Regions from separate parts of the Microbacterium sp. ER1 genome, predicted to be linked through region 1. Evidence: predicted binding sites of a transcription regulator. Region 1 holds the regulator's gene; the other holds the start of a gene.
The links. The regulator HrcA, encoded in region 1, represses chaperone genes, less so after heat shock. The targets are predictions, from matches to a motif close to TTNGCACTCGNNNNNNNCGAGTGCNAA.

Region 1 (12,024 bases):
GGCACGGGGATCGCCGACAGCAGCGCCTTCGTGTACGGGTGCTGCGGGTCGTCGAACACCTGGTCGACGTCGCCGTGCTCCACGAACTCGCCGAGGTACATCACGGCCACCCGGTCGGCGATGTGACGCACCACCGAGAGGTCGTGCGCGACGAAGAGGTACGACAGCCCGAGCTTGGTCTTGAGCTCGTCGAGCAGGTTGATGACGCCGGCCTGGATCGACACGTCGAGCGCGGAGACCGGCTCGTCGAGCACGACGATCTTGGGGTTCGTGGACAGGGCCCGGGCGATGCCGATGCGCTGCCGCTGACCGCCGGAGAACGCCTGCGGGAAGCGGTCGCTGTGCGCGGGGTTGAGCCCGACGAGGTCCATGAGCTCGTCCACCCGCCGGTGCGCCTCCTCCTTCGGCGTGCCGATCGCGAAGAGCGGCTCCGAGATGATGTCGGCCACCGTCATGCGCGGGTCGAGGGCTCCCATCGGGTCCTGGAACACGATCTGGATGTCGCGGCGCAGGGCGCGCTCGACCTTGCGGCTGTGGATGTCGTTGACGCTGGTGCCGGCGATGACGATGTCGCCGTCGGTCTGCTTGACCATGTCCATGATCTGCAGCAGCGTCGTCGTCTTGCCCGAGCCCGACTCGCCGACGATGGCCATCGTCTCGCCCTCGCGCACGTCGAAGCTGATGCCCTTGATCGCCTGGACCTCGCCGACCTTGCGCTTCAGGAACGCGCCCTTGACCAAGGGGAACGTCTTGCGGAGGTTCTTCACCTCGAGCGTGATCGGCCGCTCCTCGCGCGGCGTCCGTGTGAGGTCGCTCTCCGGGACGGGGCGGACGGGGTAGACCGGCAGGCCCCCGAGGAGGCCGCCGTCCTCGATCTCGTGCGCGCGGATGCAGGCGGCCTGGTGCAGGTCGCCCGAGCCCGTCGGCACGGGGAGCAGTTCGGGCTCCTTGGCGCGGCAGGCGTCCATGACGATCGGGCAGCGGTCGGCGAACGGGCAGGCGTCCGGCAGGTTGATGAGCAGCGGCGGGTTGCCCTTGATGGGGGTCAGCGGCTCCTTCTCGGCCTTGTCCACGCGGGGGATGGCGCCGAGCAGACCGATCGAGTACGGCATGCGGGTCTTGTGGAACAGCTCGCGCACGGGCGCGTGCTCCACGGGCTTGCCGGCGTACATCACGAGCACGTCGTCGGCGGTGCGGGCGACCACACCCATGTCGTGCGTGATCATGATCACCGCGGCGCCGGTCTCGTCCTGCGCCTTCTCGATGAGGTCGAGGATCTGCGCCTGGATGGTGACGTCGAGGGCCGTGGTGGGCTCGTCGCAGATGATGAGCTTCGGATCGTTGGCCATCGCGATGGCGATGACGACGCGCTGCCGCATGCCTCCGGAGAACTCGTGCGGGAAGGACTTCATCCGGCGCTCGGGCTCGGTGATGCCGACGAGCTTGAGCAGCTCGACGGAGCGGTCCCAGGCGTCCTTCTTGGACAGGCCGCGGTGGACCGTGAGGGCCTCGATGAGCTGATCGCCGACCGTGTAGACCGGCGTGAGCGAGGTCAGCGGGTCCTGGAAGACCATCGACATGCCGTTGCCGCGGATGACCGACAGCTGCTTGTCGCTCATGCCGACGAGCTCCTGCCCGTCGTACATGATCGAGCCGGTGACCTTGGCGTTCTCGTCGAGGAGACCCATGATCGCGAGCGAGGTCACGGACTTGCCGGAACCGGATTCGCCGACGATGCCGAGGGTCTTGCCGGCTTCGAGGTCGAAGGAGACGCCGCGGACGGCGTCGACACGGCCGGCCTCGGAGGCGAAGCTGACCTTGAGGTCGCGGACGGAGAGGACGTTGGTCATGCGCGGCCTCCAGCAGCCGAGGTGGGATCGAGGGCGTCGCGCAGGCCGTCGGCGATGAGCGCCATCGACACGGTGAGCAGGGTCAGCGCCGCCGCCGGGAAGTAGAACAGCCAGGGCGCGGTGGTCAGCGAGCTCGAGCCGGCGCCGATGAGGGCACCGAGCGACACGTCGGGGATCTTGACGCCGAAGCCGAGGAAGGACAGGCCCGTCTCCGTCACCACGGCGTTGACGACGCCGAGGGTGAAGTTGATGACGAGGAGCGAGCCGATGTTGGGCAGGAGGTGGCGGAGCACGATGCGCATGCCGCCGACGCCCATGTACCGGGAGGCGCTTACGTACTCGCGCTCGCGCAGCGACAGGGCCATCGTCCAGATGACGCGGGCGGGGAAGTACCACCCGATCACGAAGATCATGATGAGGGCGATGACGCGCCAGTCGCCGCCGGCCTTGTTCGAGATCATCGCGAGGATGAGGAAGCTCGGGATCACCATCATGAAGTGGATGACCAGGAGCGAGATGCGCTCCGTCCAGCCGCCGAAGTAGGCCGCGGCCGTGCCGACGAGCGCGGACACGATCGTGACGCCGACGGAGACGGTGATGGCGATCATGAGCGACCGCTGCAAGCCGACGGCGACCTGGGCGAAGAGGTCGTTTCCGGCGTTGTTCGTGCCGAACCAGTGCTCCGCGGACGGGGGAGTGCTGAGGTTCAGGAAGTCGAGCTCGATGTGGTCGTACCGGGCGATGAAGGGCCCGAGGATCGCGAACAGCACGAGGACGACGAAGATCACGAGGCCGATGAGGGCTCCGCGGTTCCGGGAGAAGCGTCGCCAGTACAGCGTCCACTTCGACAGCCGCTTGGTGGCGACGCGGGTGGTCTCGGGGCCGGCGGTCTCCGGCTCCGGGTGGATGGTCGGGTCGAGCATGTCGGTGCTCATGTCAGCTCACTCTCACGCGCGGGTCGAGGACGACGACGGCGATGTCGGCGAGGATGGCGCCGATCGCCGTGAGGACCGCACCGAAGGCGGCGATCGCGACGGTTCCGTGGATGTCGTTCTTGGTGATGGTCTCGATGAAGTACCGGCCCATGCCGTTCCACGCGAAGATCGTCTCGGTCAGGACCGCTCCGGTGAAGATCGCGGGGATCGTGAAGGCGACCTGCGTGGCGACGGGGATGAGGGACGTCCGGAGCGCGTGCTTGCGGATGGCCTGCTGCTTGGTCAGGCCCTTCGCGCGGGCCGTGCGGACGTAATCGGCGTTGATGTTGTCCAGCAGGAGCGACCGCTGCAGGAAGTGGATGCTCGCGTACCCGGTGAGCACCAGCGCGATCGTCGGCAGCGTCAGGTGTTGCAGCACGTCTATGAGGGTGGGGAAGAAGCCCTCGACCCCTTGGCTGGCGTTACCGGTCACGTAGAAGATGCGGGTGCCGGTGGCGTTGTTCAGGCCGATCGCGAGCAGGACGATCGCGAACGCCGCGACGACGATCGGGATGTTCAGGGTGATGATGCTCGTCGCCTGGCCGATGCGGTCGGCGAGCTTGTACTGCCGAGACGCGGTGTACACGCCGAGCGCGATGCCGAGGACCGTCGTGAGGATCGTCGCGCCGAGGACGAGCTCCGCGCTGACCCACATGCGGTAGGCGACCTGCTCGTTGACGGATCCGCCCGTCGGGCTCACGCCCCAGTCCCAGCGGAGCAGGATGCCGGTGAGCCACGTCCACCACCGCTCGATGAGCGGGACGGTGTCGCTCAGGTTGCGGGGAGCGAGGGTGTTCACGATCTGCTCTTCGGTGAGCGGAGGGCGACGACCCACGTAGTTGCTGCGCGGATCGAGGAAGCCCCACGCGAGGAAGTAGGTGAGGTTCGTCGCGACCACGATCATGAGCAGCCAGCCGAGGGCACGGCGCGCGAGGTACTTGATCAAGGGGGATTTGTCTTTCTCTTCTCCAGACGCGCTCGGGGTCTGCCGACGCAACGCTGAGCCGGGCGGATGATCGGGTTTCATCCGCCGTTCCGCGCGACGCGACAGCCCTCACGGAGTCTGTGACGGAGTCGTATCGCTTACGGGATCCGGTGTCACGGATTGATCCCGGGCAACTTCGGGAGACTATCACCGATACGCACGAATGGGGATTATGAGGACCCTCACCGTAGAATCGACGGGACATGTCCCCACGCGCTCTCACCCCGCTTCAGCCTGCCGCGACGCCGGCTGCGCAGATCCGTAATTTCTGCATCATCGCCCACATCGACCACGGCAAGTCGACCCTGGCCGACCGCATGCTCCAGATCACCGGCGTGGTCGCGGAGCGGGACATGCGCGCCCAGTACCTCGACCGGATGGACATCGAGCGGGAGCGCGGCATCACGATCAAGAGCCAGGCGGTGCGGATGCCGTGGGCTCTGGGGCAGGCACAGGGCCCGGACGAGGTCTTCGCGCTCAACATGATCGACACCCCCGGTCACGTCGACTTCACGTATGAGGTGTCCCGGTCGCTGGCCGCGTGCGAGGGTGCCATCCTCCTCGTCGACGCCGCGCAGGGCATCGAGGCCCAGACGCTGGCCAACCTCTACCTCGCGCTGGAGAACGACCTCCACATCATCCCCGTCCTCAACAAGATCGACCTCCCCGCCGCAGACCCCGAGAAGTACGCGAAGGAGCTCGCCTCGCTCATCGGCGGCAAGCCGGAGGACGTGCTGCGCGTGTCCGGGAAGACGGGAATGGGGGTCGAGGATCTGCTCGACCGGATCGTCGAGGAGATCCCGGCTCCGGTGGGGGATGCGGACGCACCCGCGCGGGCGATGATCTTCGACTCCGTGTACGACGCCTACCGCGGCGTCGTCACCTACGTGCGGATGGTCGACGGCAGCCTCTCGCCCCGCGAGCGCATCCAGATGATGTCCACCGGCGCGAACCACGAGGCCCTCGAGGTCGGGGTGTCGAGCCCGGAGCCCACCCCGACCAAGGGTCTCGGCGTCGGCGAGGTGGGCTACCTCATCACCGGCGTGAAAGACGTGCGGCAGTCGAAGGTCGGCGACACGATCACGAACGCGCGCAAGCCCGCGGCGGAGGCGCTTCCCGGCTACACGGACCCGAAGCCGATGGTCTTCTCGGGCATCTACCCGATCGACGGCAGCGACTACGCGGAACTGCGCGAGGCGCTGGACAAGCTCAAGCTCTCCGACGCCTCGCTGCAGTACGAGCCGGAGACCTCCGTGGCGCTCGGCTTCGGGTTCCGCTGCGGCTTCCTCGGCCTGCTGCACCTGGAGATCGTGACCGAGCGCCTCTCGCGCGAGTTCGGCCTCGACCTCATCACCACCGCCCCGAGCGTGATCTACGAGGTCGTGACGAGCGACACCGGCGAGACGGTGACCGTGACGAACCCGAGCGAGTACCCCGACGGCCGTATCGGCTCGGTGTCCGAGCCGATGGTGAAGGCGGCGATCCTGCTTCCCAAGGACTACGTCGGCACCGTCATGGAGCTGTGCCAATCGCGGCGCGGCACGCTGCTGGGCATGGAGTACTTCTCCGAGGAGCGCGTCGAGCTGCGCTACAACATGCCCCTCGGTGAGATCGTGTTCGACTTCTTCGACCAGCTCAAGTCCAAGACGCAGGGCTACGCCTCCCTGGACTACGAGCCGTCGGGGCAGCAGGAGGCCGACCTGGTCAAGGTCGACATCCTCCTGCAGGGCGAGAAGGTCGACGCGTTCAGCTCGATCGTGCACCGGGACAAGGCCTACGCCTACGGCACGATGATGGCGGAGCGGCTGCGCAAGCTCATCCCTCGCCAGCAGTTCGAGGTGCCGATCCAGGCCGCGATCGGTGCGCGCATCATCGCCCGGGAGACGATCCGCGCGATCCGCAAGGACGTGCTCGCCAAGTGCTACGGCGGTGACATCACCCGCAAGCGCAAGCTCCTCGAGAAGCAGAAGGAGGGCAAGAAGCGCATGAAGATGGTGGGCCGCGTCGAGGTTCCGCAGGAGGCGTTCATCGCCGCGCTCTCCGGCGACGTCGAGACCAAGGACAAGAAGTAGCCCACCCCGCTGAACTTGTCGAAGCGCGCGGTTCTCAGGGACCCACCCTTCGACACGCTCAGGGACTCACCCTTCGACAGGCTCAGGGACCCAGCATCAGGGGCCCAGCCCTCCCGGGGATGTGACGGCGTGCGGCGCGGGGGGTGTTCGCTCAGGGAACCCGAAGTAGGCTGGATCTCATGCGGCGCGGGACTTTCCGAGACGACACGGTGGACTATGCGGCCGTGGGTGCGACCCACGCCCCCGATCTGATGCAGTACCCGCCGGAGCGCAGCATCCCGGCGGAGGAATCCTGGCGGATCGGCAGCGGCGAGGAGCGTTTCCAGACGGCCGGCGAAGCCCTGCTGTCGTGGACGGCGCAGCGTGCGGCCGGGCTGTCCGTGGAAGACGTCCGCCCTGCTCCCGGCCCCGCCTATGCGGGCGTGAGCTTCGACGCCGAGGGCAATCCCATCGCGCCGAGCAAGCGGGATGTGGAGCCGCGCTACGACGCCGAGGGGATGCCCTTCGTGGGCGCGGGCATGACGCTCCACCTCCGCGGTCGCGTCGGCGGCATGCGCGCCGACTCCGAGCTCCGTGTGATCTCGGTCACCGAGGAGACCCGGCGGATCGGTTTCGTGCTGGGCACGGTCGGGGGCTCCGTCGTGAGCGGCGAGGAGTCGTTCGACGTGGACTGGCGCGAGGACAACGACGAGGTCTGGTTCACGGTCCGGGCTTTCGACGCCCCGAACACGCTGCTCTATCGGCTCGTCCCCGCCCTGATGAAGCGCCGCCGTCGCGAGCTGTTCGCGCGCTACCTCCGCGCGATCTCCCCGCTCTACGCGACTCCGGTGTGATGGCGGGACCACTTCCGCTCGGGGATCCGGCGCCCGCGGACGGGCGACTCCCCGCCGACCTCCCGATCTCCGCCGAGACGCCGTTCTCCGCCTACCTGCACATCCCGTTCTGCCGCGTGCGCTGCGGCTACTGCGACTTCAACACGTACACGTCCGGTGAGCTCCGCGGGGCGAAGCAGGAGGACTACGCGTCCACCCTCATCGGCGAGATCGCCCTCGCGCGTACGGTGCTGGACGAGGCCGGAGCGCTGCGCCCGATGAACACGGTGTTCTTCGGCGGCGGCACGCCCACGCTGCTTCCCGCGGGGGACCTCGCCCGCATGCTGGGAGCGGCCACCGCGGCGTTCGGTCTCGCACCGGGCGCGGAGGTCACGGTCGAGGCCAACCCCGACACCGTGACCCCGGAGGTCGCGCGCATCCTCGCCGAGGCGGGGGTCACGAGGCTGTCCATCGGCATGCAGTCCGCCGTCCCGCACGTCCTCGCCGCGCTCGACCGGACGCACCGGCCCGAGAACGTCCGCACCGCCGTCGCCGCGGCGAAGGAGGCAGGACTCGCAGTCAGCGTCGACCTCATCTACGGCGCACCGGGGGAGAGCCTCGCCGACTGGGAGGCCTCGCTCGACGCCGCCCTCGCCCTGGAGTCCGACCACGTCTCCGCGTATGCCCTCATCATCGAGGACGGCACGAAGCTCGCGCGACAGATCCGTCGCGGTGAGGTGCCGACCCCGGACGACGACCTGCAGGCGGACATGTACGAGCTGGCGGACGAGCGCCTCGCCGCCGCCGGGTTCGAGTGGTACGAGGTCAGCAACTGGGCCCGCAGCGAGGGGCAGCGGTCGCGGCACAACCTCGCGTACTGGCGGGGGAGCGACTGGTGGGGCTTCGGCCCCGGCGCCCACAGCCACGTCGCCGGACTCCGGTGGTGGAACGTCAAGCACCCGGCGGCCTACGCGCAGCGGCTGGCCGCCTCGTCCTCGCCGGCGGCCGGACGCGAACGTCCGGACCCGGAGGCGCGGACCCTGGAGCGCATCCTCCTCCTCAGCCGCATCCGTGAGGGGATCGCAGTGACCGACGTCCCGGAGCAGAACAGGGACCGCATCGCCGGCCTCATCGCCGACGGTCTCATCGATGCGCCGGCGGCGATCCGCGGGCGCGTGCAGCTCACGCTCCGCGGCCGCCTCCTCGCCGACGCCGTCGTGCGCGAACTGACGGATTGAGCGGCTCCACCGGCGCTGCCCCGCCTTCGGAGATCTCCCGGTCGCAGGAGGTAGGATTGGCACTCAGGGCAGCAGAGTGCCAGCATCCGGTCGGCGGGAAGGGGAAGCCATGGTCACAGAGCGAGGGCTGCAGGTCCTCCGCGCGATCGTGCAGGACTACGTCGAGACGCACGAGCCCGTGGGCAGCCGTTCCATCGTCGACCGGCACTCGTTCGGTGTCTCGGCCGCGACCATCCGCAACGACATGGCGCAGCTGGAGGACGAGGAGCTGATCACGGCTCCGCACACGTCGTCCGGGCGCGTCCCCACGGACAAGGGCTACCGGGTGTTCGTCAATCACCTCGCCCAGCTCCGTCCTCTCTCCACCGCTCAGCGTTCCGCCATCGAGTCGTTCCTCGCCGACCCGGCCGACCTCGACGACCTGATGGTCCGGACCGTCCGCGTCCTCACACAGCTCACCGGCCAGGTCGCGTTGGCGCAGTATCCGTCGTTCGCGCGGGCGCACGTGACCCACGTGGAGCTCGTGACGCTGGCCCCGAACCGGCTCCTCACGGTCCTGGTGACGGACGCCGGTGGGGTGTCGCAGCGGATCACCGCTCTGCCGGACGCGATCGACGAGGCCGACCTCGCCGTGCTGCGCGCGCGGCTGTCCGCCCTCATCACGGGGCAGGCGATCGCGGCGGCCTCCGACCGGCTTCAGGCGCTGCTCGCCACGGAGGAGACGCCGCAGGATCGCGTGCTCCGCACCCTCGCCGGCGTCGTGATCGACGAACTCGGCGGCTTCCGGCAGGAGCGGCTCGTGATGGCCGGAGCGGCGACCCTGGCGCGGCGCGAACAGGACTTCCGCGGCAGCATCCACCCCCTCCTCGAGGCCATCGAGGAGCAGGTCACGCTGCTGCGGCTGATGAGCGAGATGGTGCCGGACGAGCACGGCCTCGCGGCGAGCATCGGCACCGAGAACGCCTCCTTCGGGCTCGGCGAGGCGTCGATCGTCGCCAGCAACTACGCGGCGCCCTCGGGGACCGCGCGGGTCGGCGTCATGGGACCGACGCGGATGGACTATCCGAGCAACCTCGCGGCAGCGCGGGCGGTCGCCCGCTACCTGTCGCGCATGCTCGACGACGACGAGGCCGGCCGCTGACGCGGCCCCACGGAAATCACACGCAGAAAGGCGATTGTGGCGGACCACTACGAGGTTCTCGGGGTGTCCCGGGACGCTTCCACCGACGAGATCAAGAAGGCGTATCGGCGCCTGGCACGGCAGCTCCACCCGGACGTGAATCCGGGGGAGGAGGCTGCGGAGAAGTTCAAGCTCGTCACGCACGCCTACGACGTGCTCAGCGACGAGGAGTCGCGCCGACGGTACGACATGGGCGGCGGTGACGGCGCGAACAACTTCGGCGGCTTCGGAGGCTTCGGCGACATCTTCGAGACGTTCTTCGGCGCGTCACAGGGTGGCGGACGCGGCGCCCGTCCGCGATCGCGGCGAGAGCGCGGTCAGGACGCGCTCGTCCGGGTCACCCTCGATCTCGGCGATGTGGTCTTCGGTGCGCACCGCGACATCGAGGTCGACACGGCCGTGCTCTGCGAGACCTGTCAGGGCTCGTGCTGCCAGGAGGGCACGTCGCCCGTCGCCTGCGACATCTGCGGCGGCACGGGGCACGTGCAGCGTCAGGTGCGGAGCCTTCTCGGCAACGTCGTCACCTCCCAGCCATGTGGCACCTGCGAGGGCTACGGCACTACCATCCCCTACCCCTGCGGCACCTGTGGCGGGCAGGGACGCGTCCGCTCGCGCCGCACGGTGTCCCTCGACATCCCGGCGGGCGTCGAGACCGGACTGCGGCTGCAGCTCCCCGGCTCCGGCGAGGTCGGCCGCGCGGGCGGCCCGAACGGCGACCTCTACGTGGAGGTCACGGTCAACCCGCACCCCGCCTTCAGCCGTGACGGCGACGACCTGCTCGCCACGCTCGAGGTGTCCATGACCGACGCCATCCTCGGCACCGAGACCTCGATCGAGGGACTCGACGGGGAGGTCGACCTGGAGATCCGCGCCGGCGTGCAGTCCGGTGACGTGCTGACCATCAAGGGCCGAGGCATCACGCCGCTGCGCGGCACCCAGCGCGGCGACCTCCGCGTCGGCGTGCAGGTGGTCACCCCCACCAAGCTCGACTCCGCGCAGCGCAAGCTCATCGAGGACTTCGCCAAGAAGAACAAGGCGCCGGGCCCGCAGCTCGCGCAGTTCCAGCAGGGCCTGTTCTCCAAGCTACGCGACCGGTTCCGCGCCCACTGATCGTGGCGCTGCACTTCCTCGTCGAATCCGCGGGTGATGCCGCGGTAGGCGGCCTCGTCTCCCTGACCGGGGCCGAGGCGAAGCATGCGGCCGTCGTCCGGCGGCTGCGCGTCGGCGAGGCCGTCACGGTCGGTGACGGTCGGGGCATCTGGCTGACCGGCGTGGCCGAAGAGGTGTCGCCGTCGCGCGTCGATGTCCGGATCACCGCGCGCGTCGAGCACGAGCCGGCGAGCCCGCGCCTCGTGCTCGTGCAGGCGCTCGCGAAGGGCGACCGCGACGAGCTCGCCGTGCAGGCCGCGTGCGAACTGGGCGTCGACGAGATCGTGCCGTGGCAGGCGGGTCGCAGCGTGTCGCGCTGGGAGGGGCCGAAGGCGGTGAAGGGACGCGAGCGCTGGGCGACGATCGTCCGCGAGGCCGCGAAGCAGGCGCACCGTGCCTGGGTACCCGAGGTGGCCGCCCCGGAGACGACCGCACAGCTCGCGACCCGCGCGGCGACGCAGCGCGTGCTCCTGCTCGACCCGACCGCGCCCGCGCGGCTCTCCGCCCTGGTGCCGGATGACCGTGACCTGGTGCTCGTGGTGGGTCCGGAGGGCGGGATCGCTCCGGAGGAGCTCGAGAAGCTCACCGCCGCGGGCGCCGAACGCGTGCTGCTCGGCGACACCGTGCTGCGCACGTCCACGGCGGGCCCCGCGGCCATCGCCGTGCTGTCCGCGGCCCTCGGGCGCTGGTGACCGGCCGCGCCTCGCGTCCCCCCAGTAAGCTGAGAGCATGAGCGAACCCTCGATCTTCACGCGCATCCTCACCGGGGACATCCCCGGGGAGATCCTGCTCGACACGGGCCGCGTCTTCGCGATCCGCGACATCGATCCGCAGGCGCCGCTCCATGTGCTCGTCATCCCCAAGACCGAGGAGTACCGCGACGTGACCGAGCTCGCGGCCGGGGATCCCGCGCTGCTGGCCGAGATGGTCGCCGCCGCCAAGCGCATCGCGGAGGAACACGCCAACGGCGAGTACCGCCTCATCTTCAACAACGGCGCGAGCGTCGCGCAGTCCGTCTTCCACGTGCACGCCCATGTGCTCGGCAACCTCGAGGAGAACAAGCTCGTTGGCTTCTGACGATCAGGAAAACGTCACCGAACGGCTCTACGCCGACGGCGTCGCGATGGTGCAGCTGCTCGGTCCGCAGGACCGGCTGCTGCGGATGCTCGAGCGCGAGCACCGCGACGTGCAGGTGCTCGTCCGCGGCAACGAGATCACGCTCACGGGCGCGCGCGAGGCCGTCGCCAAGGCCAAGACCCTCGTCGACGAGCTCCTCACGATGACCAAGGCCGGGCACGATCTCGCCCCGAGCGACGTCTCCAGCTCGGCGCGCATGCTGCGTCAGGACGGCGGCCCGCGGCCCAGCGAGGTGCTGGGCGAGGCGATCCTCTCCACGCGCGGCAAGGTGATCCGGCCGAAGACCCTCGGTCAGAAGGAGTACGTCGACGCGATCGAGGAGAACACGATCGTGTTCGGCATCGGTCCGGCCGGAACGGGCAAGACCTACCTGGCGATGGCGAAGGCCGTCCAGGCGCTGCAGCGCAAGGAGGTCACCCGCATCATCCTCACCCGTCCGGCGGTCGAGGCGGGGGAGCGCCTCGGGTTCCTCCCCGGCACGCTCACCGACAAGATCGATCCGTACCTGCGGCCGCTCTACGACGCGCTCAACGAGATGATGGATCCGGAGATCGTGCCGCGCCTGATGGCGACGGGCACCATCGAGGTCGCGCCCCTCGCGTACATGCGCGGACGCACCCTCAACGA
Region 2 (12,024 bases), on a different contig from region 1:
CTCAACCTCTCCGTCCTCGGGTCGTTCCGCGAGCAGCCGGTCTGGCTCGGCGACCGCAGCACGGAGAGCGGGCCCTCCCAGCGCTGCCTGATCGTCGACGCCGACGGCTCGCGCCAGTGCGCCACGATCGACGAAGCCGTCCAGTCCGGGCTCCGCGTGCAGTTGCTCGACGTCGACCAGGAGACCGGGGAGCTGCTGTCGGCATCCGTCATCGAGGTGGACTTCACGCGCTGGCAGACGCCCTATCTCACCGTGACCTCGGGCCCCGCCGTCGTCGACGCGGCGACGGGCGAGTCCTACCTCGTGACCACCGGCCCGCCCGGGGATCCGATCCGCGTCGACATCCCGGGCCGCGACCCGGAGGGCTGACACGCTCTCTCAGTCCGCGGCGGGCACCCGGTCGGCGAGGATCGCGCGGCGCTGATCGCCGAACCGGGCGAGGATCAGGGTCGCCTCGGCGTCGCCGCGCAGGGTCAGCTTGCGCCGGAAGGCCGCCGGATCGACGTCCACCCCGCGCTTCTTGATCTCGATGCGGCCGATGCCGTGGGTCTTCAAGGCCGCGTTGATCGTCTTCGGCGTGATCGGCAGCGTCTCCCGGACGCGGAAGGACTGCACGAACGGGCTCGTCAGGGCGGCGTTCGAGGTCAGGTACGCGATGCGCGGATCGAGCATCCCCGCGTCGAGGCTGCGGGCGACGTCGCCGATGAGCCGGGCCCGGATGACGGCCCCGTCCGGCTCGTGGAGGAAGGCCCCGAGCGCACGGACCGGCGCGTCCTCGGCATCCGCGGATCCGGTGAGCTCGTGCGAGCGCTCGCCGCGGATGACGAGAGCGGAGCGCCGCACCCCTTCCCTCGCGAGCTCGCGCGACCACACCACGAGCTCGACCACGCTCCCGTCGGCGCTGACCCACTGCGTCTCCGCGTCCGTGGGCAGGCGGTCGCGGTCGTGGGCGGGGCCGAGCTTGATCCCGGTGGGGCGCTGCGCGGCGACGGCGAACGCCCAGTCGAGCGACGGCGAGTAGTCGTCGGCGGAGACGCGCCGGGTCTCGCTGTGCCCGGAGGTGCGGCGGGCGGGGTCCATCCAGATCGCCTGGCCGGGGACCGGTTCTCCGAGGGCCTCCTCCGCGGTCGCGTGGCGTACTGTGGCGTCCTCCCCGAACGGGGCGAGGTTGTAGGCGGCGAAGGCCGCGGTCACCTCGTCGGCGTCCACGGCGTGCACCGCCAGTCCGGCGCCGGCGAACGCGAGGGCGTCGCCGCCGATCCCGCAGCCGAGGTCGGCGACGCTCGTGAGGCCGGCCCGGCGGATCCGCTGGGCGTGGCGGGCGGCCACTCCGAGGCGTGTGGCCTGCTCGAGGCCCGCGCGGGTGAAGAGCATGCGGGCGGCGAACGGGCCGAACTTCGCCGTGGCCTTGGCGCGCAGGTGCGCCTGGCCGACGACGGCGGAGACGAGGTCGGGGGAGTGGCCGGCGGCGCGCAGCCGGGAGACGGCTGCGGCCGCCTCGGCGGTGGAGGTGACCGGCCCGAGCGCATCGAGCAGCTCGAGGCCGGCGGGGGTCAGCAGGGCGCGCAGCTCGGACATCTCCACCCTCCCACCCTAGGACCCGGTCGCCGCCGGATCGGGGTTGGCACTCGCATTGCATGAGTGCCAGCCGACCGCCTACACTGGCATTAGCACTCTCGGGTTGAGAGTGCGAACGAGTCTTTCGTGTCAGCGTCAAGAAAGAAGAGGTAGACCGTGTCGGTTTCCATCAAGCCGCTCGAGGACCGCATCGTCATCAAGCAGGTCGAGGCCGAGCAGACCACCGCGAGTGGCCTGGTCATCCCCGACACCGCCAAGGAGAAGCCCCAGGAGGGCGAGGTCGTGGCGGTCGGCCCCGGCCGTATCGACGACAACGGCAACCGCGTTCCGCTCGACGTCGCCGTCGGCGACCGCGTGCTCTACAGCAAGTACGGCGGCACCGAGGTGAAGTTCGGCGCGGACGAGTTCCTCGTCCTGTCGGCTCGCGACGTCCTGGCGGTCGTCGTCCGCTGATCGCACACCCGGTTCCCTCCGCTCGCCGGACGGGAACCCGGTCCGCAGAAGAGGGCCCGGATGCATCGGCATCCGGGCCCTCTTCTGCGTCCCGAACGGCGCGTCGCCCGGCGGCGCAGGCATAGGGTTGTGCGGTGACCGTTGAGACGACCCGCGCCACCCGGACGGCGGGCGTCGCCTACGCCGGGAGCGCCTACCTGCTGTGGGGCGTCCTGCCCCTCTACTTCCTCCTGCTGCAGCCCACCGGTCCGTGGGAGGTCGTCGCCTGGCGGGTGCTGCTCTCCTTCGTCTTCTGTCTCCTGCTGCTCACGGTCACGAGGGGATGGGCCGCCTTCCTCGCGATCGTCCGGAGTCCGCGGCTGCTGGGGTGGACGGCCCTGGCCGGCCTCCTCATCTACGTCAACTGGCAGGTCTTCGTCCTCGGCACGCTGAGCGGGAACGTGGTGGAGACGGCGCTCGGCTATTTCATCAACCCGATCACGACGGTGCTGCTCGGCGTCTTCGTGCTCAAGGAGCGCATCCGCCGGCTGCAGTGGGTGGCCGTCGGTATCGCGGCCATCGCGGTCGTGGTCATCGTCGTGGCGTACGGCCACGTCCCCTGGATCGCCTTGACGCTCACGGCCTCCTTCGGCCTGTACGGGCTCATCAAGAAGAAGATCGGCCCCGCCGTCGACGCGGTCAGCGGGCTGACGCTCGAGTCGTTCTGGCTGATCCCCATCGCGGTGGTGCAGCTCGTGATCGTGGCGACGACGCCGGCCGGCCTGACCATGGGGACTGCGGGCGGGCCGCATGCCGTGCTGCTCGCGTTCGCGGGAGTGGCGACGGCCGTCCCTCTGCTGCTGTTCGCGGCCGGCACGCGTCGCGTCGACCTCGCCGTCATCGGCATGCTGCAGTTCCTCACCCCGATCCTCCAGTTCCTCATCGGGGTCGTCGTGCTGCACGAGCCGATGCCGCCGGAGCGCTGGATCGGGTTCGTCCTGGTGTGGATCGCGATCGCGGTCTTCGTCGTCGATCTGCTCCTCGCCGCACGGCGCGGCCGTCGGGACACCCCCGCCGCGGGGCTCTGATCCCGCCCGCCCACCGGCGGAAACAGCGGCCCTGGATCGTTAACGCACCGAGATACTTGCCCCTCCTGCGCGCGGGGCGCACGCCCTAGTGTTAGAGCACCCGACTGTGGTCACCATCCACGTTCGTTTACGCAAGGGAGCATCATGAACGCACTGAAGGGCTCGCGCAGCGCGAGGATCTTCGCCGGGATCGCGCTGGTCAGCGCCTCCGCCCTCATCATCGCGGGCTGCAGCAGCACGCCGAACGCGGAGCCGTCGGACGGGGGTGGCGACAAGCCCGCCGCCGACCTGACGCTCAAGCTCGGTTCGCTGCTGCCCGCCACCGGTACGCTCGCGTTCCTGGGCGCGCCGATGGAGGCCGGCGTCCAGCTCGCCGTGGACCAGATCAACGAGGCCGACGCCGGCATCACGATCGACCTCAGCACGGCCGACGAGGGCGACCTCGACAACAAGGCCTACGAGACCTCCATCACCAACCTGCGCAACGACGGCATCACCGCCATGATCGGCGCGGCGTCCTCGAGCGTCACCAAGCTCATCCTCGACGGCAACGCGGGTGCCGACATTCTGACGGTGTCCCCGTCCAACACCTCGCCGGACTTCACGGGCATCAACCCGCTGTACTTCCGCACCGCGCCGAGCGACAACCTGCAGGGCGAGGTGCTCGGCAACGAGATCGCCGAGGACGGTCACAAGACGCTGGGCATCATCTACCAGAACGACCCGTACGGCACGGGGCTGTTCGAGGCGATCAAGGCCACCTTCGAGAGCACCGGCGGCGAGGTCGTCGCCGACGCCTCGTACAACCAGGGCGACGGACAGTTCAACGCCCAGGTCTCGGAGATCGCCGCGGCCAAGCCGGATGCGGTCGCCGTCGTCTCCTACGACCAGTTCGCCACGATCGCGCCGCTGCTCGGCAACGCCGGGGTCGACACGGGGTCGCTGTACCTCGTCGACGGCAACCTCAAGGACTGGGGTGCGGACGTGTCGGTCAGCCTCGAGGGCTCGAAGGGCACCCGCGCCGGCGCCGAGCTTCCGCAGGACTTCCTCGACCAGCTGAACGCGGTCTGGACGGCCGAGGGCAACGACCCGATCGACGCCGTGACGTACTCGGCCGAGGCGTACGACGCCGTGGTGCTGATCGCTCTGGCCGCGCTGAAGGCCGGCTCGGTCGAAGGCCCGGACATCGCCGCGGAGATGATCACCGTCTCCGGTGGTGACGGCGACGGCGAGAAGTGCGACAACTACGCCGACTGCGCCGCGATCATCAACGACGGCGGCACGCCGGACTACGACGGCCTCTCCGGTGAGATCACGTTCGACGAGAACAACGACCCGAAGGGCGCTGCCATCGGCGTCTACGAGTTCGACTCCGAGAACGTCACCTCGCGCATCAAGTAACGCAGCGACGACGAAGGCCCCGGATGCTTCGGCATCCGGGGCCTTCGTCGTTCCGGGGCCGCGTCTCAGGCCGCGTCGGTCCCGAGGGTGCCGAGGTAGAGGCCGATGACCTTCGGGTCGTTCAGCAGCTCCCGGCCGGTGCCCTCGTAGGCGTCCTTGCCCTGGTCGAGCACATAGCCGCGGTCGCAGATCTGCAGGCACCGGCGGGCGTTCTGCTCGACCATGATCGTCGTGACGCCCGCCTTGTTGATGTCGGAGACGCGGATGAAGGCGTCGTCCTGTCGCACGGGGGAGAGACCGGCGGACGGCTCGTCCAGCAGCAGCACCGAGGGGTCCATCATGAGCGCGCGCGACATGGCCACCATCTGCCGCTCACCGCCGGAGAGCGAGCCGGCCCGCTGCTTCAGGCGCTTGCCGATCTCGGCGAAGATGCTGCTGACGAACTCGAGTCGCTCCGCGAAGATCTTCGGGTTCTGGTAGAGGCCCATCTCCAGGTTCTCCTGGATGGTGAGCGACGGGAACACGTTGTTCGTCTGCGGCACGAAGGCCACACCGCGGCGCACGAGCTTGTCGGCCTTGAGACCGACGATGCTCTCACCCTTGACCGTGATGTCGCCCTCGCGGACGTTCACCATGCCGAAGATCGCCTTGAGGAGCGTCGACTTCCCGGCGCCGTTCGGGCCGATGATGCCGATGAGCTCACCCTGGCGGGCGACGAGGTTGGCGCCGTTGAGGATGTTGACTCCCGGCAGGTAGCCGGCGTGCACGTCCTTCAGCTCGACGACCACGTCGTCGGCCCGGGCGGCGCCCTCGGCGGGGGTTGCGGTGCTCATGCCTTGCCCTCCTCGGCGGCGTCCTCGGCCTCGACCTCGGCCTCGACCTCGGTCTCGATCTGCTCGCGGATGCGCTCCGCGTCGGCGTCGGAGATCACCGGGAGACGGCCGGTGACGGCGCCGAGGTCCACGTCCTGGTGGGCGCCGAGGTAGGCGTCCACCACCGCGGGGTCCTCCATGACGGTCTCCGGCGGCCCCTCGGCCACCACGCGCCCCTCGGCCATCACGACCACCCAGTCGGCGATGTGACGGACCATGTGCATGTCGTGCTCCACGAACAGCACGGTCATCCCGAGGTCCTTGAGGTCGAGGATGTGATCGAGGAGCGACTGCGTGAGGGCGGGGTTCACCCCGGCCATCGGCTCGTCGAGCATCACCAGGCTCGGGTCGCTCATGAGGGCCCTGGCCATCTCCAGCAGCTTGCGCTGCCCGCCGGAGAGCGACGCCGCGAAGTCCTGCTCCTTGGCGTCGAGCTTGAAGCGCGCGAGGAGCTCGTGGGCGCGCTGCTCGATCTCCTGCTCCTGCTTGCGCCAGAGGAAGGGGAACAGCCCTGCCCAGAAGCCCTCGCCGCGCTGGTCCTTCGCGCCGAGCTTCATGTTCTCCAGCACGGTCAGCAGCGACAGCGATTTGGTGAGCTGGAAGGTGCGCACCTGTCCCATCCGGGCGACCTTGAACGACGGGATGCCGGACAGGTTCTTGCCGTCGTAGGACCACGTGCCGCTGTTGGGCTTGTCGAAGCCGCACAGGAGATTGAACAGCGTGGTCTTGCCGGCGCCGTTGGGGCCGATGAGCGCCGTGATGGCGCCGCGCGGGATCTCAAGGTGGTCGACGTCGACCGCCGTGAGGCCGCCGAAGCGCCGCTGAACGGCGTCCACGACGAGGATCGGGTCGACCTTCTTGACTCCGGGGGCGGCGGGACCCGCGGCGAGGCCGGTGGTCTTGGCGCGGGGAGCGCTCTTCGCGGGCGTGACGGCCGCGTCGTTCTCACTTGACAAAGGTCATCTCCCTCTTGTTCCCCAGGATGCCCTGCGGGCGGAACACGACGATGAGCATCAGCACGATGCCGATGAGGATGTAGCGCACCACGTCGGCCTGAGCGCTCGTCATGGGCAGGTAGCCGGCCGTGGCCATCGCGGGCAGGAGCGCGCCGAGGAAGGCGAACACCACCCAGAACAGGACGGCGCCGAGCGTGGGGCCGAACACCGTGGCCGCGCCGCCGAGGAGCAGGATCGTCCACAGGAAGAACGTCAGCGACGTCGAGTAACTGCCGGGGATGACCGCCGACGGCAGGACGAAGACGATGCCGCCGAGCGCACCGATCACACCGCCCACCACGAGCGCCTGCATCTTGTAGGCGAAGACGTTCTTGCCGAGCGAGCGCACGGCGTCTTCGTCCTCGCGGATGCCCTTGAGCACCCGGCCCCACGGGCTGCGCATGAGCGCCCAGACCACGAGGATCGTCAGAGCGAGCGTGAGCAGACCAAACACCCGCACCCAGAGGTCGTTGGCGTTGTACGTCCACGGGCCGAAGCCATAGGTCCCCGGGGGGAACGGGTTGGCGTCGCGGAAGCTCTGGTGGTACCCGGACAGACCGCCCGCGGAGTTCGTCCAGTCCTTGAAGAGCTCGGTGACGAACATCAGGCGGACGACCTCGGCGGCCGCGATGGTCGCGATGGCGAGGTAGTCGGCGCGCAGCCGCAGGGTCGGGATGCCCAGCAGCAGGGCGAAGAGCGCGCCGCCGGTGATGCCGACGAGCACGCCCAGCCACCACGGGAATCCGAAGGTGAGGATCGAGATCGCGTAGCCGTAGCCGCCGATCGCCATGAACGCCGCCATGCCGAAGTTGAGCAGACCCGTGTACCCGAAGTGCACCGCGAGGCCGGTGGCCGCGAGCGCGTAGGCGATCGTCGTCGGGCTGAAGAGGTAGGAGGCGGTGTTGCCGAAGATGCTTCCGAAGTCCATGCGTCAGCCCAACCTTTCCTTGCGTCCGAGGATGCCCTGCGGTCGCACGAGCAGGATGATGATCAGCGCGACGAGGGCGCTGGCGTACTTGAGGTCGGTCGGCACTCCGAGGAGCGTGGAGACCTCGACGGCGAGGCCGACGATGATCGAGCCGATCAGCGCGCCGATCGCGGAGCCGAGGCCGCCGAGCGTGATGGCGCAGAACATCAGCAGCAGCATCTGCATGCCCATGTCCCACTTCACGCCGGGGCGGAAGTACGCCCAGAGGATGCCGGAGATCGCGGCCAGGGTACCGGCGAGGATCCAGACGACGCGGATGACCTTGTCCACGTCGATGCCGGAGGCGGCGGCGAGCTGCGGGTTGTCCGAGATCGCCCTCGTCGCCTTCCCGGTGCGGGTGCGGGTGAGGAAGAACGCGACGCCGAGGATCACGATGATGCTCGTGGCCATGCCGATCATGTCGATGTACGACAGGGAGATCGGACCGAGGCGGATCGGCTCCGGACTCGCGCCGGGCAGCTGGTAGGTGTTGCCGCCGATGATGTACTGCAGGCCGTAGCGCAGGGCCAGCGAGAGGCCGATGCTGACGATCATGAGCTGGACGACGCCCAGACCACGGCGCCGCAGCGGCTTCCAGATGCCGGCGTCCAGCGCCCAGCCGAGCGCCGCGCCGCCGATGACCGCGGCGATGATGCCGGCCCACAGCGGGAGCTGCCAGAAGGAGGTGACGACGAGGGTGATCACCGCACCCCACGTCACCATCTCGCCGTGCGCGAAGTTCGACAGCCGGGTCGTGCCGTAGATGAGCGCGGCGCCCATCGAGGCGAGCCCCAGCAGGAGTCCGAAGTTCAGACCGCCCACCAGTCGCGACAGGAGCTGATCGAGGAAGGAGACGGTCACCCGCTCGCCTTCGCCGAGGAAGAGGTTGACGATCTTCGTCCCGGTGAGACCGAACTCCAGCTCGAACGAGGCGGTGGTGCCGGCGACGGGCTGGATGCCCTCGGGAAGCTGCGTCGCGTCGACGATCACGCCGTCCGGAAGCGTGGACTCGTCCACCGTGAGGGTGTACGTCTCCTTCTCCGGCACGTAGAGGCGCCACTTGCCCTCGGCGTCCGTCTCGGTCTCGGCGTCGAAGCCGTTGCCCTCGATCGTCATGACGACGCCTTCGACGGGCTCGTCGCCGTTGGTGACGACACCGGCGAAGTAGAAGTCGGTGACCTCCTGTCCGTCGTCCGTGGTCTCGGCGGAGGCCGCTGAGGGAGGGAGCAGGAGCGATGCCGCGAGCGCCATCAGGATTCCGAAGAAGGCGAAGGCCCAAGGGCGCTTTCGCGGTCCGGCGAGTGCTGTGGGTCCCACGCAACCTCCACTGTGAGTGCTGTCTCCGCGGGCTCGGGTCGAACCGCGGGGATGGACGACGCACTTGAGCGTAATGGGCGATCGGCGAATCACCTATCGTCCCGGCCAACGGTCCGGTAACGACAGGGCCCTGGGAATGTTCTCGGGCGTGTCTCGCTTAGAATCTCCATACGGGTCACGCCCGCGCACCGGCCGACGTCGACCCCCCATTCGCACCCGGATCCGCGCCACTCGCGCAGGAGGAGATTCCATGGACCAGCACGATCCCTTCGGCTTCGTCGGACTGACCTACGATGACGTGCTGCTGCTCCCCGGGCACACCGACGTCATCCCCAGTGAGGCCGACACGTCGTCCCGGATCACCCGACGGATCTCCGTCGCGACGCCGCTGCTCTCCAGCGCGATGGACACGGTGACCGAATCCCGCATGGCGATCGCCATGGCCCGGGAGGGCGGCATCGGCATCCTGCACCGCAACCTCTCGATCGCCGACCAGGCCGCGCACGTCGACCGCGTGAAGCGCAGCGAGTCCGGCATGATCACCGACCCGATCACCACGACGCAGGACGCGACGGTGGAGGAGGTCGACGCGCTGTGCGCCAAGTACCGGATCTCCGGCCTCCCGGTCGTGGACGACGAGGGTCGCCTGGTGGGCATCATCACGAACCGGGACATGCGCTTCGTCTCCGGCTTCGAGCGTCAGAGCACGTTCGTCAAGGACGTCATGACGAGGGAGAACCTCGTCACCGCCCCCGTCGGCGTCGCCGCAGGCGAGGTCATCGCGCTGTTCGCGAAGCACCGCGTCGAGAAGCTGCCCCTCATCGACGAGGACGGCAAGCTCGCCGGCCTCATCACCATCAAGGACTTCGACAAGAGCGAGAAGTACCCGCTCGCCACCAAGGACGACCAGGGCCGCCTGCGGGTGGGCGCGGCGATCGGCTTCTTCGGCGACGCGTGGGAGCGCGCCGAGGCCCTCCGCGACGCCGGGGTGGACGTGCTCGTCGTGGACACCGCCAACGGGCAGTCGCAGGGCGTGATCGACCTCGTCAAGCGCCTCAAGGCCGACGAGTCGTTCGCCCACATCGACGTGATCGGCGGGAACGTCGCCACCCGTGAGGGCGCGCAGGCGCTGGTGGACGCCGGTGTCGACGCGGTCAAGGTCGGCGTGGGCCCCGGTTCGATCTGCACCACCCGCGTGGTCGCCGGTGTCGGCGTGCCGCAGGTCACCGCCGTCTACGAGGCCTCGCTCGCGGCGCGCCCCGCCGGCGTCCCGGTGATCGCCGACGGCGGCCTGCAGTACTCGGGCGACATCGCGAAGGCGCTCGTCGCGGGTGCCGACGCTGTGATGCTCGGCTCGCTCCTGGCCGGCACGGACGAGTCGCCGGGCGAGATCGTCTTCCAGTCGGGCAAGCAGTTCAAGCAGTACCGCGGCATGGGCTCGCTCGGTGCCATGCAGACGCGCGGCAAGCAGACGTCCTACTCGAAGGACCGCTACTTCCAGGCCGACGTGCCCAGCGACGACAAGCTGATCCCGGAGGGCATCGAGGGCCAGGTCCCCTACCGCGGCCCGCTCTCGGCCGTCGCCTACCAGCTCGTCGGCGGCCTGCGGCAGTCGATGTTCTACGTCGGCGCCCGCACCATCGAGGAGCTCAAGCAGCGCGGCAAGTTCGTGCGCATCACCTCGGCCGGGCTCAAGGAGTCGCACCCGCACGACGTGCAGATCGTCGTCGAGGCGCCGAACTACAAGAAGTGACCGCGACCCCCGCAAGGGGACGCACGAGGGGCCGGATGCGCTGCATCCGGCCCCTCGTCATTAGCGGTGCGGTCAGCCGCAGCGGTAGGTGACGCCGCCGACGTCCCAGACCCCGGGGCCGAGCTCGGCGCACGTCCCGATCACGCCGGCCAGCACGGTCGCCAGCAGGATGATGCCGATGATCGCGAAGATCGTCAGGACGGCGCCGACGATGATGCCGGCGATCGCGATGCCCTTGGGAGCCTTCGCCTTGCCGAGCTGCACGGTGGCGATGATGCTGAGGATGAGGCCGACCGGCGGCAGCAGGAACGCCAGCACGAGGCCGATGATCGACAGCACCCGCCCCGGGGGCGACGTCGGCACGTCCTGCGCGGCGGCGGTGCCGGGCGGGGGAGCGGAGGCGGCGGGATACGGCGAGGGCGTGCTGCTGGGCGGCGGCGGGTTGTAGGGCGGCGGGGCGTCGGGCGGCGGTGCGTCGGTCATGATCTCTCCTCGGTTCCGGTCGTAGCCCAGAGCGTAGCGACGGCGGGACGGGCATGCCATCCCCCTTTCGCGGCCCGCGAGCCGCGCGTACGGTGCCGGTATGTGCCGGAACATCGTGCCTCTGAACAACCTCGAGCCCGCGGCCACCGACGAGGAGTGCCGCGAGGCTGCGCTCCAGTTCGTCCGCAAGATCTCCGGGACGACGGCGCCGTCGCGGGCGAACCGTGAGGTCTTCGACCGCGCGGTGGCCGAGATCGCCGTGGCCACGCGGCGGCTGCTCGACGATCTCGTGACCTCGGCGCCGCCCAAGAACCGCGAGGAGCAGGCGGCGAAGAGGCGGGCGCGGTCGGCGGAGCGGTACGAGGCGATTCGGCTCTACCAGGAGGAGAAGCGGGCGGCGCGCGCGGGCTGAAGCGCTGCGGGCCGGGGGTGGAGCCCTGTGCCAGAATCGACGTACCCCGCTCGACTTTCCCTGCGGCCCGGTGATGAAGGCACCGCGGTCGCACCGCCGAATCCCCTCGGCAGGGAATCTCCCCAAGGAGAGCTGTACATGGCTGAGGTCCCCCCTCGCATCCTCGTCGTCGACGACGACCACGACGTCGCCCTGCTCGTGAAGACCGTCCTGGAACGGCGTGCGGGCTGCGTCGTCGATCTCGCGGACGACGGCCGGTCGGCGCTCGAGAAGGCCGCGGCGGTGAAACCCGACGTCGTCGTCACCGACATCGAGATGCCGGGACTCAGCGGCCTGGAGCTCCTCGCGGAGCTGCGCCGCCTCATGCCCACCGTGCCGGTCATCGTCATGACGGCGCACGTCTCGGTCGAGTACGCCGTCTCCGCGCTCCGGGCGCAGGCCGACGAGTTCCTCACCAAGCCGCTCGACAACGCCCGGCTCGTGGAGTCGGTCACCCGGCTCGTCGAGGAGTCCCGGCGCCGGACAGCGGAGGCGAAGACCGGTGAGGTCGTCCTCGCGATCGGAGCGCACCCGGACGACGTCGAGATCGGTGTCGGCGGCATCCTCGCAGCCCATGCGGCCGCCGGCGATCGCATCACCATCCTCACGCTCTCCCGCGGAGCGCGCGGCGGTGATGCGGACAGCCGCCAGCACGAGTCCCTCGCCGCCGCCGAGCAGGTGGGCGCC

Region 2: a site for HrcA is predicted at 1,622-1,648, ahead of groES (co-chaperone GroES). Genes of this name have one in related genera too.

The regions. Positions count from the first base shown of each region.
Region 1 covers NZ_QCXO01000130.1:48,326-60,349, reverse strand. The annotation lists gene BV453_RS06370 (ABC transporter ATP-binding protein) at 1-1,850, opposite strand, end outside; gene BV453_RS06365 (ABC transporter permease) at 1,847-2,785, opposite strand; gene BV453_RS06360 (ABC transporter permease) at 2,787-3,770, opposite strand; gene lepA (translation elongation factor 4) at 4,013-5,881, shown strand; gene BV453_RS06350 (DUF1990 family protein) at 6,061-6,714, shown strand; gene hemW (radical SAM family heme chaperone HemW) at 6,714-7,931, shown strand; gene hrcA (heat-inducible transcriptional repressor HrcA) at 8,041-9,072, shown strand; gene dnaJ (molecular chaperone DnaJ) at 9,109-10,221, shown strand; gene BV453_RS06330 (16S rRNA (uracil(1498)-N(3))-methyltransferase) at 10,224-10,952, shown strand; gene BV453_RS06325 (HIT domain-containing protein) at 10,990-11,337, shown strand; gene BV453_RS06320 (PhoH family protein) at 11,384-12,024, shown strand, end outside.
Region 2 covers NZ_QCXO01000126.1:48,392-60,415, reverse strand. The annotation lists gene BV453_RS04605 (hypothetical protein) at 1-369, shown strand, start outside; gene BV453_RS04600 (class I SAM-dependent methyltransferase) at 379-1,578, opposite strand; gene groES (co-chaperone GroES) at 1,735-2,031, shown strand; gene rarD (EamA family transporter RarD) at 2,166-3,098, shown strand; gene BV453_RS04585 (ABC transporter substrate-binding protein) at 3,243-4,499, shown strand; gene BV453_RS04580 (ABC transporter ATP-binding protein) at 4,565-5,332, opposite strand; gene BV453_RS04575 (ABC transporter ATP-binding protein) at 5,329-6,327, opposite strand; gene BV453_RS04570 (branched-chain amino acid ABC transporter permease) at 6,317-7,294, opposite strand; gene BV453_RS04565 (branched-chain amino acid ABC transporter permease) at 7,298-8,584, opposite strand; gene guaB (IMP dehydrogenase) at 8,901-10,403, shown strand; gene BV453_RS04555 (hypothetical protein) at 10,476-10,886, opposite strand; gene BV453_RS04550 (DUF2277 domain-containing protein) at 10,987-11,298, shown strand; gene BV453_RS04545 (response regulator) at 11,437-12,024, shown strand, end outside.